2 regions of the Methylotuvimicrobium sp. KM1 genome follow, and region 1 is predicted to be linked to the other one. Evidence: riboswitches for the same ligand, from Rfam matches in the RefSeq annotation. Region 1 holds a riboswitch; the other holds the start of a gene.
What was found. A riboswitch is a leader RNA that binds a small molecule or an ion and turns the genes downstream of it on or off. The one in region 1 is predicted to bind cobalamin.
Positions count from the first base shown of each region.

Region 2: another riboswitch for cobalamin. It lies ahead of ACINK7_RS17335 (ribonucleoside-diphosphate reductase subunit alpha); the one in region 1 lies ahead of ACINK7_RS11785 (cobyrinate a,c-diamide synthase).

Region 1 is NZ_CP173170.1:2,751,228-2,759,241, reverse strand. It holds gene ACINK7_RS11795 (response regulator) at 1-2,825, shown strand, start outside; gene ACINK7_RS11790 (hypothetical protein) at 2,994-3,128, opposite strand; gene ACINK7_RS11785 (cobyrinate a,c-diamide synthase) at 3,275-4,576, opposite strand; cobalamin riboswitch at 4,761-4,891, opposite strand; gene ACINK7_RS11780 (hypothetical protein) at 4,996-5,247, opposite strand; gene ACINK7_RS11775 (hypothetical protein) at 5,444-5,596, opposite strand; gene ACINK7_RS11770 (hypothetical protein) at 5,641-6,105, opposite strand; gene ACINK7_RS11765 (RHS repeat-associated core domain-containing protein) at 6,086-8,014, opposite strand, start outside.
Region 2 is NZ_CP173170.1:4,031,469-4,039,482, forward strand. It holds gene ACINK7_RS17335 (ribonucleoside-diphosphate reductase subunit alpha) at 1-2,566, opposite strand, end outside; cobalamin riboswitch at 2,681-2,899, opposite strand; gene ACINK7_RS17340 (LysR family transcriptional regulator) at 3,090-3,986, opposite strand; gene metE (5-methyltetrahydropteroyltriglutamate--homocysteine S-methyltransferase) at 4,094-6,385, shown strand; gene ACINK7_RS17350 (methylenetetrahydrofolate reductase) at 6,555-7,355, shown strand; gene hemP (hemin uptake protein HemP) at 7,573-7,752, opposite strand; gene ACINK7_RS17360 (PepSY domain-containing protein) at 7,859-8,014, opposite strand, start outside.

The DNA.
Region 1 (8,014 bases):
AGGGCTATTGGCTAAAAAGCCCCAATGCACAGGATGAATGGGGTTTCATGTTTCAACGGGAAGCGACTCTGGCTACACGGCATCCTCGAGTATGGGAAGCGATTACCCGGCAGAATAAAGGCCAAATCAGACTTGACGACGGTCTTTGGACATGGAGTTTTGTTTCGCTAGCGCCCAAACAAAATGTCCAATTATCGCACAGCATACAATGGACAGTGGTTAGCCGGTTACCAATGGAAAAATTATCGACGATGGAAAATAACGTTTGGTCGGCTAAGATCGCGAGTGCTTCGGTAATCTTGTTATTGTTTGCGATAGGCATAGGGCGTCTAATTCAGGCAAAATCGGCGCGCGCCCTGGCCGAGAAGGAGGCGGCTCTGGCACGGGGCGAAGCGGAATCAGCGATGCGTTTACAAGAGGCTCAAGCGTGTTTTCGAATGTTATTTGAAGCGAATGCCAGCGGCTTGTTGGTCGTCGATGCCGAAGGAAAAATAGTCATGGCTAACCCTGCCTTCGAGAACCTATTCGGCTATCAAGTATCGGAAGTGGTCAACCGACCCGTGGAAATATTGCTTCCCGAAAAATTTCGTTCACGCCATGCTCGGCAGCGTAAAGATTATTTACAAAACCCAACGACTCGGGCGATGGGGGCGGGGAGAGACTTATACGGGACACGCAAGAACGGCTCTATATTTCCGATAGAAATCGGCTTGAGCCCCTACCGGAGTGATAACCAAGTTTTTGTCGTGGCGACCATTGTCGATATCTCCGAACGCAAGCGGATCCAAGATGCTTTGCTGCAAATGAATGAAACCTTGGAGCGAAACGTGGCCGAGCGTACGGCGGAATTACAAGCGGCAAAACAGGAGGCCGAGCGGCTTGCCAGTGTTAAAGGCAATTTTTTGGCCAACATGAGCCATGAAATACGTACGCCATTGAACGCGATACTAGGGTTGGCCTATTTATTGGAAAAGGCTGATCTGAGTACTGATGAGTTTAATTTGGTGAAAAAAATTCGCATCGCCGGGCGGTCCTTGCTCGGAATCATCAACGATATTCTGGATTTTTCCAAAATAGAATCGGGGCGTCTTGAAATCGAGCATGCGCCATTCCGGCTGAGCGACGTGCTAGACAACGTAGCCGCACTGATGTCGGCTATTGAATACAGTAATAATGTCGAATTGATTATGGGGCCGGCACCTGAAGGCATTGAGTTTCTGCGCGGCGATGCGCTTCGGCTAGAACAAATATTGGTCAATTTAACCAGTAATGCGCTTAAATTCACACAGCGGGGAAGCGTTACGATCACCGTCATTAAATTGCCGTCCAAGGATGGACAGGATTATCTGCGTTTCAGCGTCCGGGATACCGGCATTGGTATTCCTATTGAAAAACAAGCCGAAATTTTTAATGCATTTTCTCAGGAAGACACTTCGACGACACGTCGTTTCGGCGGAACAGGGTTAGGTTTAACGATATGCCGGCATTTGGTGCAAATGATGGGCGGAGAACTCGGCGTCAACAGCGAACTCGGGCAAGGTAGCGAGTTTTGGTTGATGCTACCGATAGAACTGGTTGAGCCGCAAGAATATGTGCATCCGACCATCGCGTTTCAAAACGTATTGATCGCCGACGATCATCCCGTGGCCAGGGAGATGTTGGCTGCAACGGTGCGCAGTTTAGGCTGGACACCCGAGGTCGTCGAGTCGGGCGAAGAGGCCGTAGAACGTGTTATCGAACGGGCACGGAATAATAAACTCCCCGATATTTTATTATTGGATTGGTGTATGCCCGGCGTCAATGGACTCGAAGCCGGTATACGCATAAGACAAGAGCTTGGCGATATTGCCGATGTTCCGATCATCGTTATTGCCACAGCTCATGACCGCGATGCATTGCTACGCGAACCTGATGTGGCAATAGCCGATGCCGTCTTGCATAAACCGATTACCGCTTCTTCACTCTATAATGCCGTATCCGATGCCAAGCAGCGTCGTCAAGGCGAAAAGTCTATACATCATAATAATACAAAGCCATCCGAGAAACGACTCAACGGTTTAAGTCTACTACTGGTCGATGATAGTGAGATCAATCGCGATATGGCAAGGCGTATTTTGGAAGCCGAAGGAGCTGCCGTTTATTTGGCAGAGGACGGTCATGCGGCCTTGCAATGGTTAAGACTGAACCCGGATTTGGTCGACGTGGTATTGATGGATATACAAATGCCGCTCATGGATGGTTATGAAGCGACCCGGCAAATTCGTGAAGTCCTTGACTTGACTCAGTTACCTATCGTGGCACTGACTGCCGGTGCATTCAAGAATCAACAGGCTGCGGCGCTCAATGCCGGGATGAATGGATTCATTGCCAAACCGTTCGATGTCGAGGAATTAATCGCTTATCTGCAACAATACATTACCGGATTACAAGTAACGGCTGATTCAAAGAATGAGCCGATCGCTTCAGCTACGGCAGACGATTCAAAGCTTCCCATGATAGATAGAGACAGAGGTCTAAGCAATTGGGGTGATGCCGCAACTTATTATAAATACTTACAAAAGTTTGCCGAATCGCATGGACATGACGGAGACGAAATCGCCAAAATGATTGCTCAAGGAGAGCGGGAAAGTGCTCTTGCCTTGGCGCATAAATTGAAAGGGACGGCAGGAAACTTGGCGCTGATACAAGTATGGAAGTTGGCTGAACAGATCGAGTCTAAGCTTTTAGAAGAAGGAGCTACGATAGATGAGTCGATTCAACAGTTACAGCCTGTATTGAACGATACGTTGCGCGAAATCGGTCGTCTGAATGGTAAAGATAAATAAAATGATACGATGCTGCCGAACCGGTATTCCTCGAGCTTGAAAAAACTTTGCCTCGGCAAGATGCTGAGACCCATTCAGGAATTACTCCCTTTTGATTGAAAAACCGCCTTGGCTTTGTCTATCGAGGACCGCCGTTCACCCAGCACCTAAATTATCCTAGATAATTAATTATAGCCAATGAACTATGGAATTTAGCTGCTGGGTGAATACGTCCGTGTAGGCTTGACGGCGGCTATCCCAGCCCCCGACACCTGCCAATCGAGCCACCGAACCCCCTTCCAACAGTTGTCTAAATTGTTTCATGCTCGTTCCTTAGCATGTAGCCCGTATGTAGCGTAGCGGAATACGGGATTGGCGTGGCACCGAACATCCCGGATTGCGCTACGCTTCATCCGGGCTACGCTGTTTAGGATCGCCGGCACCGACAATCCAGACTTTCGATAATCCGGTTATTGAAAAAATCCTGCGGCTTGTTGCGGGTTGAACGGAAAATAAGTATGCAGATAAGAGGCTTGCAACGATCCCACGCGGAAAAACTTTTCGCCTTGGCTACGATTGCGTTGCGGAATCGATACGGTCGAGGCTTCCTTATCGGTTTCCAGAAGCGAATGATGAAAACTATGGCCGCGTATCTCTCCGTGCTCCAGCTGCAAGCTGTGCATGCCCAGATTGACCAGCCGGTTCTGCATTGTCGCGCGACCCGGCAACAGGCCAGCCATCGCGGCCGATTGCCCCTGTTTGTCGGTCAGCGTTTCCAATAGGTATAAAAAACCGCCGCATTCGGCGTAAATCGGTTTGCCGGCGCGGTGATAGTCATGCAAGGCCTGTTTCATCGCGCGATTATCGGCGAGTGCCGCTAGATGCAGTTCCGGATATCCGCCCGGCAGATAAAGACTATCGACATCCGGTATTTCGGTGTCGGTCAACGGCGAGAAGAAACGCAGCTCGGCGCCCATGGCCTGCAAGCAATCGAGGTTGGCCTGGTAGATGAATGAAAAGGCCGCGTCGCGGGCGATGCCGATGCGCTTGCCGGCAAGAAGGCACGGCGTCGGCGTCATTGCCGCCGGGGCAAAGGCAACCGGTTCAGGTAAGCGGCATGGCGCGGATTCGGTCAATAATTCGGCGGCTCGCGCCAGTCTTCGGTTCAAGTCGCCGATCTCGTCCGCTTGCAGTAAACCTAAATGCCGCGATGGCAAGGCGATGTCCGCTTCTTTGGATAGGGCCGCCAGCAAAGGCATGTCGTCGGGCAGCGCTTCTTGCAGTAATCCGGCATGGCCTGGACTGCCGACCTTGTTGGCGATCACGCCGGCAAACCTTAGGTTCGGCCGGTAATGAGCCAAACCGTAGGCGACGGCGGCAAAAGTTTGCGCCATGCCTTGCGCGTCGATCACGGCGGCGACCGGTACCGACAGCGCTTGCGCCAGATCGGCGCTGCTGCTGTCGCCGTCGTAGAGACCCATCACGCCTTCGATCAGGATGACATCGGCTTCGGCGGCGGCGCGATAGAGCAAGTCGCGGCAATGCGCCTCGCCCATCATCCACAAATCCAGCTGATAGACCGGTCGGCCCGAGGCATGAGCCAAAATCTGCGGATCGATGAAATCCGGGCCGGTTTTGAATACGCTGACCTTGCGGTTTCGGCTTCGGTGATAGGCTGCCAGCGCGGCGGTCACGGTTGTCTTGCCTTGGCCGGAGGCGGGCGCGCTGATCAGCATGGTCGGACAGTGACGGACGGATGGGGTGCTGTTCATGATCAGAGTTTGAGTTTGGTCAAGTCCAATACGATGGCGCTCAAGCTCGGGAGAAATTTAGCGGAGTAAACGACGGAAGAGCCGGCGAGTGTTTTCATCGTGATTGTCCTTTCCAAGTCTGATTGACGGAAAAACGAAGGGGAAGACAAACCGAAAAAGATTTGACAGATCGCCCACCGCAATACTGTTCTGTATGTTTTAGGGCCTGTCTCCGGGCTTGTGAAAAATCACCTACCGTTGCGGGGGCAGCGCCGGTCTTTAACCGGCTTCCAGTTTCACCCGCCCAGTGCGGGAACCGTAAAACAAGCTGCGGATTATAGGTTACTCGTTAAAGCTGCGCAAATGGTTATCAGCTTCGGCTTGTACGACGAAATGCCCGGCATACTTGAACGGCTGAGCGATAATTTCGGTTTGTGCCATCAGCCTGCCGTACGGATCGTAGGCGTAGCTGTTGACGATTTGAGGTTTTGATCGGTGATCGCGACGGTGTGCCCGGTGCCGTCGAAGTGGTAGGTGGAGAGTTGGTTGGTTTGGGCGTCGACAAAGCCGATCAGGCCTTGGCCGTAAATATAGTACCGTGTGATTTGGTTGCTGTTATTGGCTTCGGCGAGCAGGTTGCCGGCGGCATCGTAGATGTACTTGGTGACTTGGCCGTTTCTTGTGGCTTGGATGCGGTTGCCGACGCCGTCATAGACATACTGCTCGTTGCCGCGTCGAACCAGCCGGTGGGCGTGGTCGAAGGTGAAAGACGTGGGTCTTTCGCCTTGTAGATGAGTGCGGAATAGGCGGCCTTCGTGGTCGTAGCTGAAGGTGGCCTACGTCGTGCCGTTCAGTTGAGTTGTCAGCAGCCGGTTCTTCGGCGAGGGCTTAGATCCGGTTGCCGTTATTATCGAGGGTGTATTGGTAATCGGCCAGGGTTTGGCCGCCTACGCTGTGGTGGATGCCTTTCAGCCGGTCGGCCTTGTCCAGGGTGTAGTGGGTGACGCTGCCGTTGAATAAGTCGGGCCGTTTTAAAAACACCCACTTTTCAAGAGTTTAAGTTTGTTGAAACATGGATTATAGGTTTATTTTTTCGATGCTAGCAACTTAGGATTTCTCATTGCGCGATCATACATTTCTTTATCAAAGAATGGCCATAATGAGTAGTCACCAGCTTCCATGAATTTTTTTTCTTTTTCAGAACCATTAAATAATTTTGATACAAAATTTTGCTCAATAGGCCTAACACCCGGATAGGATATTTCTGGCCATAAATATTTTTCATCTGAGTACAGAAAAACAATCCATCGCTTTAATTCATTTTTTGTGGTTTCCGGGAGAGTCTTATCACCGGACAGCTTGTGTTCTTTAAAATCATCATAAAAGCACCACAAGGAATGAATAATTGCTAAAACTCCGGGGTCGTCCGTATTTGGTGTTTCTTTCTCAAATTTAAAGTTACTAATTTGACCAGAAATAAGCCACCTAACAAGCTCGGCGAGCTTATCTCGGGCTTTCCTATCTATAGAATCACTTTCTAGATGAGCCATAATTGACATTCACTCCATTAGCAACAGCATCTGTCTGATTTAAGCTAAAGCTGTTATATCTATCATAAATCGCTTCACCAATCTGATATGAACCATATGCATATCCTACATAGGGAGTTTTACGCAAGACTGAGCTAATAGCGTTTCTAGTTCCAATAGAATACATTCCCTTCTTGGCAGCATTGTGATTTAACTGACTAGCGACAGATGTACCAGAACCGGATGGACCTCCACCAGCTATTCCCGTCCTTGGTTTTGACTGGGTGCTTGATGTAACGGCAACGGCTGTTCCTGCTACAACATTGCCTGACGTTGTAGCTGTCGAGTTATTTGATCCTCGTATGGCTTCAACGGAATAATCGAAAATAAAGCCTACACCAACTCCAATTGCTGCTACACAAATACCTCCACATGCGAATTGTCCACTCGGATCCACAAACATCACCGGATTCCCTCCGGCATACGCATACAGATTCAACCCACCCTCGAATCCGATCGGGTCTTCGGAGATAAACCTTCCGATGTCGGCATCATAATACCGCGCCCGCATGTAGTAAAGGTTGTTTTCTTCGGAGAACACACCAAATTGACCGACATACTTGAACGGTTGCGGTATCGTTTCGGTCTGGCCCATGAGCCTGCCATAGGGATCGTAGGCATAGGTGTTGACGGTTTGTTGGCTTTGGTTGGTAATGGCGATGGTATGGCCGGTGCCGTCGAAATGGTAGGTGTACAGCTGGTTGGTACTGGCGTCGACAAAACCAAGCAGGCCTTGGCCGTAAATATAGTACCGTGTGATTTGGTTGCTGTTATTGGCTTCGGCGAGCAAGTTGCCGGCGGCATCAACGATGTATTTTGTGGTGGTGCCGCTACGTGTCGCTCGGATGCGGTTGCCGACGCCGTCATAGACATACTGCTCGTTGCCGTGTCGAATCAGCCGGTGGGCGTGGTCGTAGCTGAAAGACGTGGGTCTTTCGCCTTGTAGATGAGTGCGGAATAGGCGGCCTTCGTGGTCGTAGCTGAAGGTCGTCTGATCCGTGCCGTTCAGTTGGGTTGTCAGCAGCCGGTTCTTTTGCGCATTGTAAGTATAGCCTTGGCTCCGGTTGATCAGTGCTTCCGGTTTTTGCGGTTCTTGAGCGAGGGCTTTGATCCGGTTGCCGTTGTTGTCGAGGGTGTATTGATAGTCGGCCAGGATTTGGCCGTCGGCGCTGTGTTGAATGCCGGTCAACCGGTCGGCTTTGTCCAGGGTGTAATTGGTGACGCTGCCGTTGAAAAGATCGGCCTGTTCCATCCGACCAGCGGCATCGTAGTGGTAGGTCGTGGCCGGCGTGCCGCTGAGCCAGTCGACAGTCACGCTGGTCAGGCGGCCTGCGTCGTCGTAGCCGTAGGTTACGGTGCGGTTCGTGCCCGGATAGGCGAGGGTTTGGAGGTTGCCGGCTGGGTCGTATTGGTAGCCGACGCTAAAGCCGTTCGGGTCGGTGTGGCCGGTCAGTCGGTTTAACTCGTCGAAACTGTTGGTCGTCGTCCCGCTTGGGTCGGTCATCGTTTCGAGATTATCGCGACTGTCATAGTTAAACTCGACCTGACGACCATTCTGGTAAGTGATGCGTTTGAGTTGACTGGTCGGCGTGTAAGCCAGACTGGTGACGTTGCCGTTACGGTCGGTTTGGCTTTGGACCCGTCCCGCATCGTCATAAGTCGTGAAGCGTTTTTTGCCTAGCGGGTCGGTCTGCTCGGTCAATAAGCCGCGTTGGTCGTAATGATCGAAGGTGGTCACGGTGCCGTTTTGATCGGCCAGCCGGGTCAGTTGGCCAATGGCGTTGTAATCGGTATCGACGACCGGGTGCGCGCCGGTTTTTTGCGTGTCGAGCCAACCGTAAGCGTCGTAGACATAATCGGTCCGGGTATA
Region 2 (8,014 bases), 1.3 Mb from region 1:
CGGCAGCTTCGATCAGCATTTCCGGGTCGATTTCGAAGGCCGTGGCATAGCGGGCTTTGATTTCGGCCGGCACCCGCTCGATGGCGGCTAGCGAGCCGTCGAAGTATTTCAGGTCGGCGACCATCACCGCATCCCATAAATCCAGTGCTTTCAACTCGCGTACCAATGCGGCGTTGACCACCGTGAACTCGCCGGACAGATTGGATTTGACGTATAGATTCTGATAAACGGGCTCGATGGACGCCGAAACGCCGACGATGTTGGAAATGGTCGCGGTCGGCGCAATCGCCACGCAATTGGAGTTGCGCATGCCGACTTGGGCGATGCGCTCGCGCAACGCTTGCCAATCCAACTGCCCGCCGGTCGGCACACCCAAGTCGCCGCGCGTTTCCGCCAAGAGCGCCAAGGTATCCGGCGGTAACACGCCTTGCTGCCATAAACTGCCGTTAAAGCTGCTGTAACGTCCGCGTTGCTCGGCCAAATCGGCTGAAGCCTGATAGGCGTAATAACACAGCAATTCGGCCGAATAGTCGGCGAATGCCACCGCTTCCGGGCTGGCGTAAGCGATGCCCAGTTGGTGCAAACAATTGGAGAAGCCCATCATGCCCAGTCCGACCGGGCGGTGGCGCAGGTTGGCGTTACGCGCTTTGACTGTGGCGTAGAAATTGATGTCGATGACGTTGTCCAACATGCGCATCGCGGTGTTAATGGTGCGTTGCAGTTTGTCGGCATCCAGTTGCCAAACCCCGTTATGTTCGACTAAATGCGCGGCCAGATTCACCGAGCCCAGATTGCAAACGGCGGTTTCATCATTGGACGTGTTCAGCGTGATTTCGGTGCACAGGTTGGAGCTGTGGATTACCCCTGCGTGTTGTTGCGGCGAACGCAGATTGCAGGCGTCCTTGAAGGTAATCCACGGATGGCCGGTTTCGAACAGCATGGTCAGCATCTTGCGCCACAATGGCACCGCGCCGATGCGCTTGAATAACTTGATTTCGCCGCGCTCGGCCTTGGCCTCGTAGGCTTGATAAGCCTCGGCGAAGGCCGCACCGTACAAATCGTGCAAATCCGGCACGTCCACCGGCGAAAACAAAGTCCAATCGCCGTTTTCCCGCACCCGTTGCATGAACAGATCCGACACCCAGGCGGCGGTATTCATGTCGTGGCAACGGCGACGCTCGTCGCCGGTGTTTTTGCGCAGTTCCAGAAATTCCTCGAAATCCAGATGCCAGTTTTCCAGGTAGGCGCAAACCGCACCCTTGCGCTTGCCGCCTTGGTTGACTGCGACGGCGGTATCGTTGACCACCTTTAGGAATGGAATCACGCCCTGGCTGTTGCCGTTGGTGCCCTTGATCCGGCTGCCCAGCGCCCGCACCGGCGTCCAGTCGTTGCCCAGGCCGCCGGCGTATTTTTGCAGCAGCGCGTTTTCCTTGATGCTTTGGTAAATGCCGTCCAGATCGTCGGAGACCGTGGTCAAGTAGCAAGACGACAATTGCGGGTGACGGGTGCCGCTGTTAAATAAGGTCGGCGTCGAGCACATGAAATCAAAGCCGGACAGCAGCCGGTAGAATTCGATCGCGCGCGTTTCGCGGTCAATTTCGTTGAGCGCCAGTCCCATCGCCACCCGCATGAAAAAGCACTGCGGCAACTCGATGCGGCGGCCGTCGATATGCAAAAAGTAACGGTCGTACAGGGTTTGCAGGCCCAAGTAATCGAATTGCAGATCGCGTTCGGCCAGTAGCGCTCCACCCAGTTTTTCCAGATCGAACTCGGCCAGACGCGGATCGAGTAACTCGGCGGCGACGCCGGTTGCGATGAAGTCGGCGTAGCAGCCGGCGTAGCGTTCGGCCATATCGGCTTGGCTCAATGCCGAGCCGGTGGCTTCCAGGCGCAGATGGCTCAACAGCAAACGCGCGGCGACTTTGGCGTAGTCCGGTTCGACTTCGATCAAGGTCCGCGCCGCCAACACCAAGGCCTGACGTACCGATGCCAACGGCATGCCGTCGTAGAGATTGGTCAGGGCTCCCGTCCAGACCCGCTCGGCATCGACATCGGCCAAGCCGGCGCAAGCTTCGCGGCACAACGCGATGAACGCTGCACTGTCCAGCGGTCGGCGTCGGCCGTGGTCGTCCACTTGCAAAGACGGTGATGCATTGTCGATGGCTTGCCGGGCCGCGCGTTGCTCGGCGTGTTTTTCGCGGTACAGCACGTAAGCGCGGGCCACGTCGTGGGCGCCGGAACGCATCAGCGCCAGTTCCACTTGGTCCTGAATATCCTCGATATGTATCGTACCGCCGCCCGGCAGGCGCCGAGTCAATGCCTCGACCACGCCGGCCGTGAGCTGCGCGACCTGATCGCGAGTCCGCGCCGAATTGACGCTATGCTGGCCCTCGACTGCGAGAAAGGCTTTGGTGATCGCGATGGCGATTTTTTCCGGCTGAAATGTGGCCACGGAACGGTTGCGGCGAATGACTTCCAAGCCGTTCCCCTCCGAGCGCGGCACTGAATGTTTAAAGGACTCGGCAGAGTCGGGATAAAAACTGGCGGGTTGAGCGGCGGTATCCATGGGTTACTCCATTGAGGAGCGGGGATATGAAGCCGCAACGGCAGGCGCGACACGGAAGCCGAAATAGCCCGAACCGCATTATTTGCCATCGTCCTCGGAGACACCCCGCTCCCGGTTGATTAAAGTTTCGAGGGCAGGTCTCCTGGCTTTCGGGTCGTCGTTTCGGTTCGGCCTTCCCGGACTCGCGTCCAGTGGCACATGGTGAACCTCAACTCGCCGATTACAGTTGCGGGGGCAGCTCCGGCTTGCAGGCGATCATGCAAAAGAAGCAAAATCGCCGACCGGATTCCCTTTTAATCCCCTTCGGGGGGAACCGTCTTGGCGCAGTAGTTTAGGCGGGTATGGCGAATGTGTCAAGCTAGGATTACTATATGTAGTGATTTTTATAGGCCAATCTGTCTACATATTGTGCATTCATTGACCCTTCAAGCAAACCCAACTTTTGGATCCAGGCCACCAATCAAACAAATACTGTAGGATTTTCAGGTTTAACGGCCCTTTTGAAGCCAATCTATGACAGCAGCTAGGCTAAAGCGTCATCTAGCGCCATCGCGGCATGTTCCACCAACCAACGTAAATACTCCAACTCGGCATCCTCGTGCCGACAAGCCAAATACATGGTTTTAGCTATGGGTAGACCAGCGAAACGCAGGCCGGTCAGGCCCAGTTTGTCGGATTTGTCGGCCAGCAGCCATTCCGGCAGCAGGCACACGCCGCGACCGGCGGCGGCTAGTTGCAGCATGATGTCGGTTTCCTCGACCGGGATATGGGCGGCGGGTTCGATGCCGGCCGGTTGCAGCACCTTACGGAACATGTCCAGCCGCTCGCGCGCCACCGGGTAAGTCAGCACGGTTTCGCCGCGCAAATCGTCGGGCTTGATTTCGGCGCGGCCGGCCAGCGGATGGCTGTCGGCCACGATCAATACCAATTCGAAATCGAACAGCGTCTGGTAGCTGAGCAGGCCGTTATCGACCGGGTCCGAGGTCAACACCGCATCCAGTTTGTATTGGCGGATGGCTTCGAACGATTCGAAGCGGTAGCGCGAGGTGACTTCGACGGTCAAGTCCGGCCACGCGCGCAGATAGGGTTGCAGAATGTTGCGAAACCACTCGTAGCAGGCATGGCATTCGATGCCTATCGTCAATTTACCGGTCTTGCCTTTGGCTAGCTGCGCCAAATGGTTTTCCGCCGAATCGACGGTGGCGATGACGGATTCTGCGACCTCGGACATATAACGCCCGGCCTGGCTCAATACCAGCGAGCGGCCCTGCTTGTACCACAGTGTGACACCCAGGCGTTGTTCCAGGTTTTTGATTTGATGCGACAGCGCCGATTGGGTCAGATGCAGGGTTTCGGCGGAGGCGCTGAGGGTGCCGTGGCGTTTTAACGCCAGCAGGATGCGCAGGTGGATCAATTCCATATTGATGAATATATCTCATGAGTTGATGAAGAATCATCGATTATCGTCATTCATTTGTCTGTTTACAATGTTTTCTGTGTCAAACATTCAACAGACGGTATTTATTCATGACGAAAATTCACAATTTGGGCTTTCCCCGTATCGGCGCCAAGCGCGAGCTAAAGTTTGCCTTAGAGTCGTACTGGCAAGGTCTATCCTCGCGCGAGGATCTTAAATCACTCGGCCAACAGTTACGCCGGCGTCATTGGCAATTGCAGGCCGGACTGGATTGGGCGCCGGTCGGCGACTTCGCCTTTTACGACCAAGTGCTGGACATGAGCTTTACCTTGGGCAACCTGCCTGAGCGGGTGCAACAATTCCACGGCGACGCGTTGGACAATTACTTTCGGGTCGCCCGCGGCCGTTCGGCACAAGCCGCGGACGAAGCCGCTGGTTGCGGCGGCGTCGCCGCCGGCGAAATGACCAAGTGGTTCGACACCAACTATCACTACATTGTCCCTGAGTTCAACGCCGCCACCGAATTCAAGCTGGATGCGTCCCGGCTGCTGGAGCAACTGGCAGAGGCCAAGGCCCAAGGCGTCGCCGCCAAGCCGGTGATCATCGGCCCGGTTACCTATTTGTGGTTAGGCAAGGCCAAGGACGACTCCGAGAAACTGGCGCTGTTGCCCAAACTGCTGCCGGTTTACGCGCAATTGCTGGAAGCGCTGGCGAATGCAGGCGTCGAATGGGTGCAGATCGACGAACCGATTCTGGTCACCGAACTCGATGACGCCTGGCAAAATGCTTTTAACACCGCCTATCAACAATTGCAGGCCTGCCGCGTCAAGCTGTTGCTGGTGACCTATTTCGGCCAACTGGTGGAAAACCGCAATCTCACCGTCAACTTGCCGGTGGCCGGTTTGCACGTCGATGCCGTCAACGGCCGCGATGATGTCGAAGCGTTGCTCGAGCAATGGCCCGCGGACAAAGTATTATCGCTCGGCGTCATCAATGGCCGCAACATCTGGAAAACCGACCTCAACGCGGTGCTGGATAGTCTGGAACCGATTGCTCAACAACTGGGCGAACGCCTGTGGCTGGCACCGTCGTGCTCGCTGCTGCATGTGCCGGTCGATCTGGACAACGAGCAGAAACTCGACGCCGAAATCAAATCCTGGCTGGCCTTTGCCAAACAGAAGCTCGGCGAATTGCGCGTGCTGGGTAAGGCGCTGAACCAAGGGCGTGATGCAGTCAAAGCCGAACTGGAGGACAACCGCGCCGCCATCGAAGCCCGCCACAATTCGGCGCGGGTCAACAATCCGTCGGTCAAGGCGGCGCTGGCCGACATCACCTCGCAACTGGCCCGGCGCAAAAGCCCGTATGCGCAACGCGCACTCAAGCAGGCCGCGCTACTAAAACTGCCCAAGTTTCCCACTACGACCATCGGTTCTTTCCCGCAGACGTCGGAAATCCGCCTGGCCCGCAGCCAGTTCAAGTCCGGCAAACTGGACCAAGCCGGCTATCAAGCCGCGATGCGCGGCGAAATTGCGCGTTGCGTGCGTGAACAGGAAGCGCTCGGTTTGGACGTTTTCGTGCATGGCGAAGCCGAACGCAACGACATGGTGGAATACTTCGGCGAACAACTAGCCGGCTACGCCTTCAGCCAATCCGGTTGGGTGCAGTCTTACGGCTCGCGTTGCGTCAAACCGCCCATCCTGTTCGGCGACATCAGCCGCCCGCGCCCGATGACCGTCGAATGGATCGGCTACGCCCAATCCCTGACCGACAAACCGATGAAAGGCATGTTGACCGGTCCTGTGACCATTTTGAACTGGTCATTCGTGCGCGACGACCAGTCGCGTTCGGTCACCTGCAAGCAACTGGCCCTGGCCATCCGCGCGGAAGTGCTGGATTTGGAAAAAGCCGGTATCGGCGTGATTCAAATCGACGAAGCCGCCCTACGCGAAGGTTTGCCGTTACGCCGATCGCAATGGCAGGCGTATCTGGAGTGGGCGGTGGAAGCGTTCCGTATCGCGACGGGCGGCGTGGCCGACGAGACGCAGATACACACTCACATGTGTTACTCCGAGTTCAACGACATCATCGCCGCCATCGCCGACATGGACGCAGACGCCATTACCATCGAGACTTCGCGTTCCGACATGGAGTTACTGGATGCCTTCGAGCATTTCAACTACCCGAACGGCATCGGTCCCGGCGTCTACGACATCCATTCGCCCAATATTCCGAGCGAGCAGCATATCGTGGCGCTGATGCGCAAGGCCGCCGAACGCATTCCGGCCGAACAATTGTGGGTCAACCCGGACTGCGGCCTGAAAACCCGCCAGTGGCATGAGGTGATACCGGCGCTGACCCGGATGGTGGCCGCCGCCAAAACCTTGCGTGCCACGCTAGGCTGATCGGCGCCTTTTGATGTATCGAACGCCCCGGTGCCTTCTTAGGTACTGCCGAAATTTGAAGTGCGAAAGGGAATATTTTGTTGGGTTACGCCGCACTAACCCAACATTTTGTCTTTTACGACAGTTTCCTGATGCCGGGGTCAACTAATAGCAGAGCATGCGATAACCCATGAACATTTCCTTTGAGATCGTCCCCAGAAGCTTGGAGGCCTTTGAAAAACAATATGCGTTTGTGCAGAGCTTGGATAGCGGTATCAATATCATCAACGTGCCGGATATTCAGCGTTTCGATATTCGCAGTTGGGAACTGGCGACGCACATCGACCGGCGCAAATATCGCTTCATTCCGCACTTTCGGGCTATCGATTTTAAAATCGAAAGCGGCGAGTTGTATCGCATCATCGAACAATACCGACTCGACGACATTTTGCTGGTCACCGGCGACCCGCCGGAAGGTTTGAAACGCAGCTATTACAATACCGACGTGATCGATCTGATTCGAGCGGTGCGCCGGCGTTTTCCGGCGTTGAACATCTATGCCGGATTCGATCCGCATCGGCAAGGCTTGCAACACGAATGCCATTATATTCAGCGCAAGGCCGATGCCGGCGCCAACGGCTTTTTTTCGCAACCGTTTTACGACCATCGCCTGGTGGAACTGTTTGCCGAACACATGGACGGACTGGAAACCTACATCGGCATCAGCCCGGTGGTGACGCCGGCCTCGCAAAACTATTGGGAAGTGAAAAATCACGTCAAGTTTCCGAAGCATTTCCGACCCGATTACGACTGGAACGTCGAATTCGCCAACCGGCTGATCGACTCGGCGGCGGAAAACGATTGGCATGTGTATTTCATGCCGATCAAAGTGGATTTGCATAAATATTTCGAGCGCATCGGCTTGGCTAAAGCTTGCCAACGCAGCCATTCTCAATGCCATCGGCAGGAACGGTTTGAACTATTCGCATGACGCGGTCTTCGGGGATGCATGACTCATGGCGGAGCATATTCTGTTTCTTACCGGAAAACTGGCCGAAAAGCAGTTGCGTGATTGCCAAAATAGCGGCGAACGGCCGATCATTCATCGTTTATATGAAAGCAAGTGCTTTCCGCGAGCCCGTATTCTTCAGCCTTCTGGAAGAACTTAATTTTGGGCTAATGAAAAGCCGCCGGTATTGCTCAAGCCATCATTTCGTCAAAATCAATTTATCGTTACTCGTAATGCGCAAACGATATTCGCTACCGCGGTGAACGATAGTGATTTCATTGCATTGACCCAATAGCTCGCGGCTATCGATCTGAGTTCGTTTTGAAACCGACTCAATTGCCGACACAGGTTTGTTTGGATGTTGTCCTTTGTCGTTCATACGTTAGATATTTGTCCGTTTGAGGTTGCATTCATTCTTGAACAGGCAAGTTGCTTCGAATACCGCGCGCGCTCCATTTTCCCGATCATATCTCGAGCAGCTTCGGTCAATAAACATCGCAGCGAAAACGCCTCGTTTCCAGCAGGTTTGCAAAGCCTTTTTGCCCTATGATGTCGATCAAGGCGTTTTCGACTCCGCCCGCCATGCCGCCGGCACTGCCGCACACGAACACAGCCGCACCGTCTTCGAGCCAGGCGCGCAG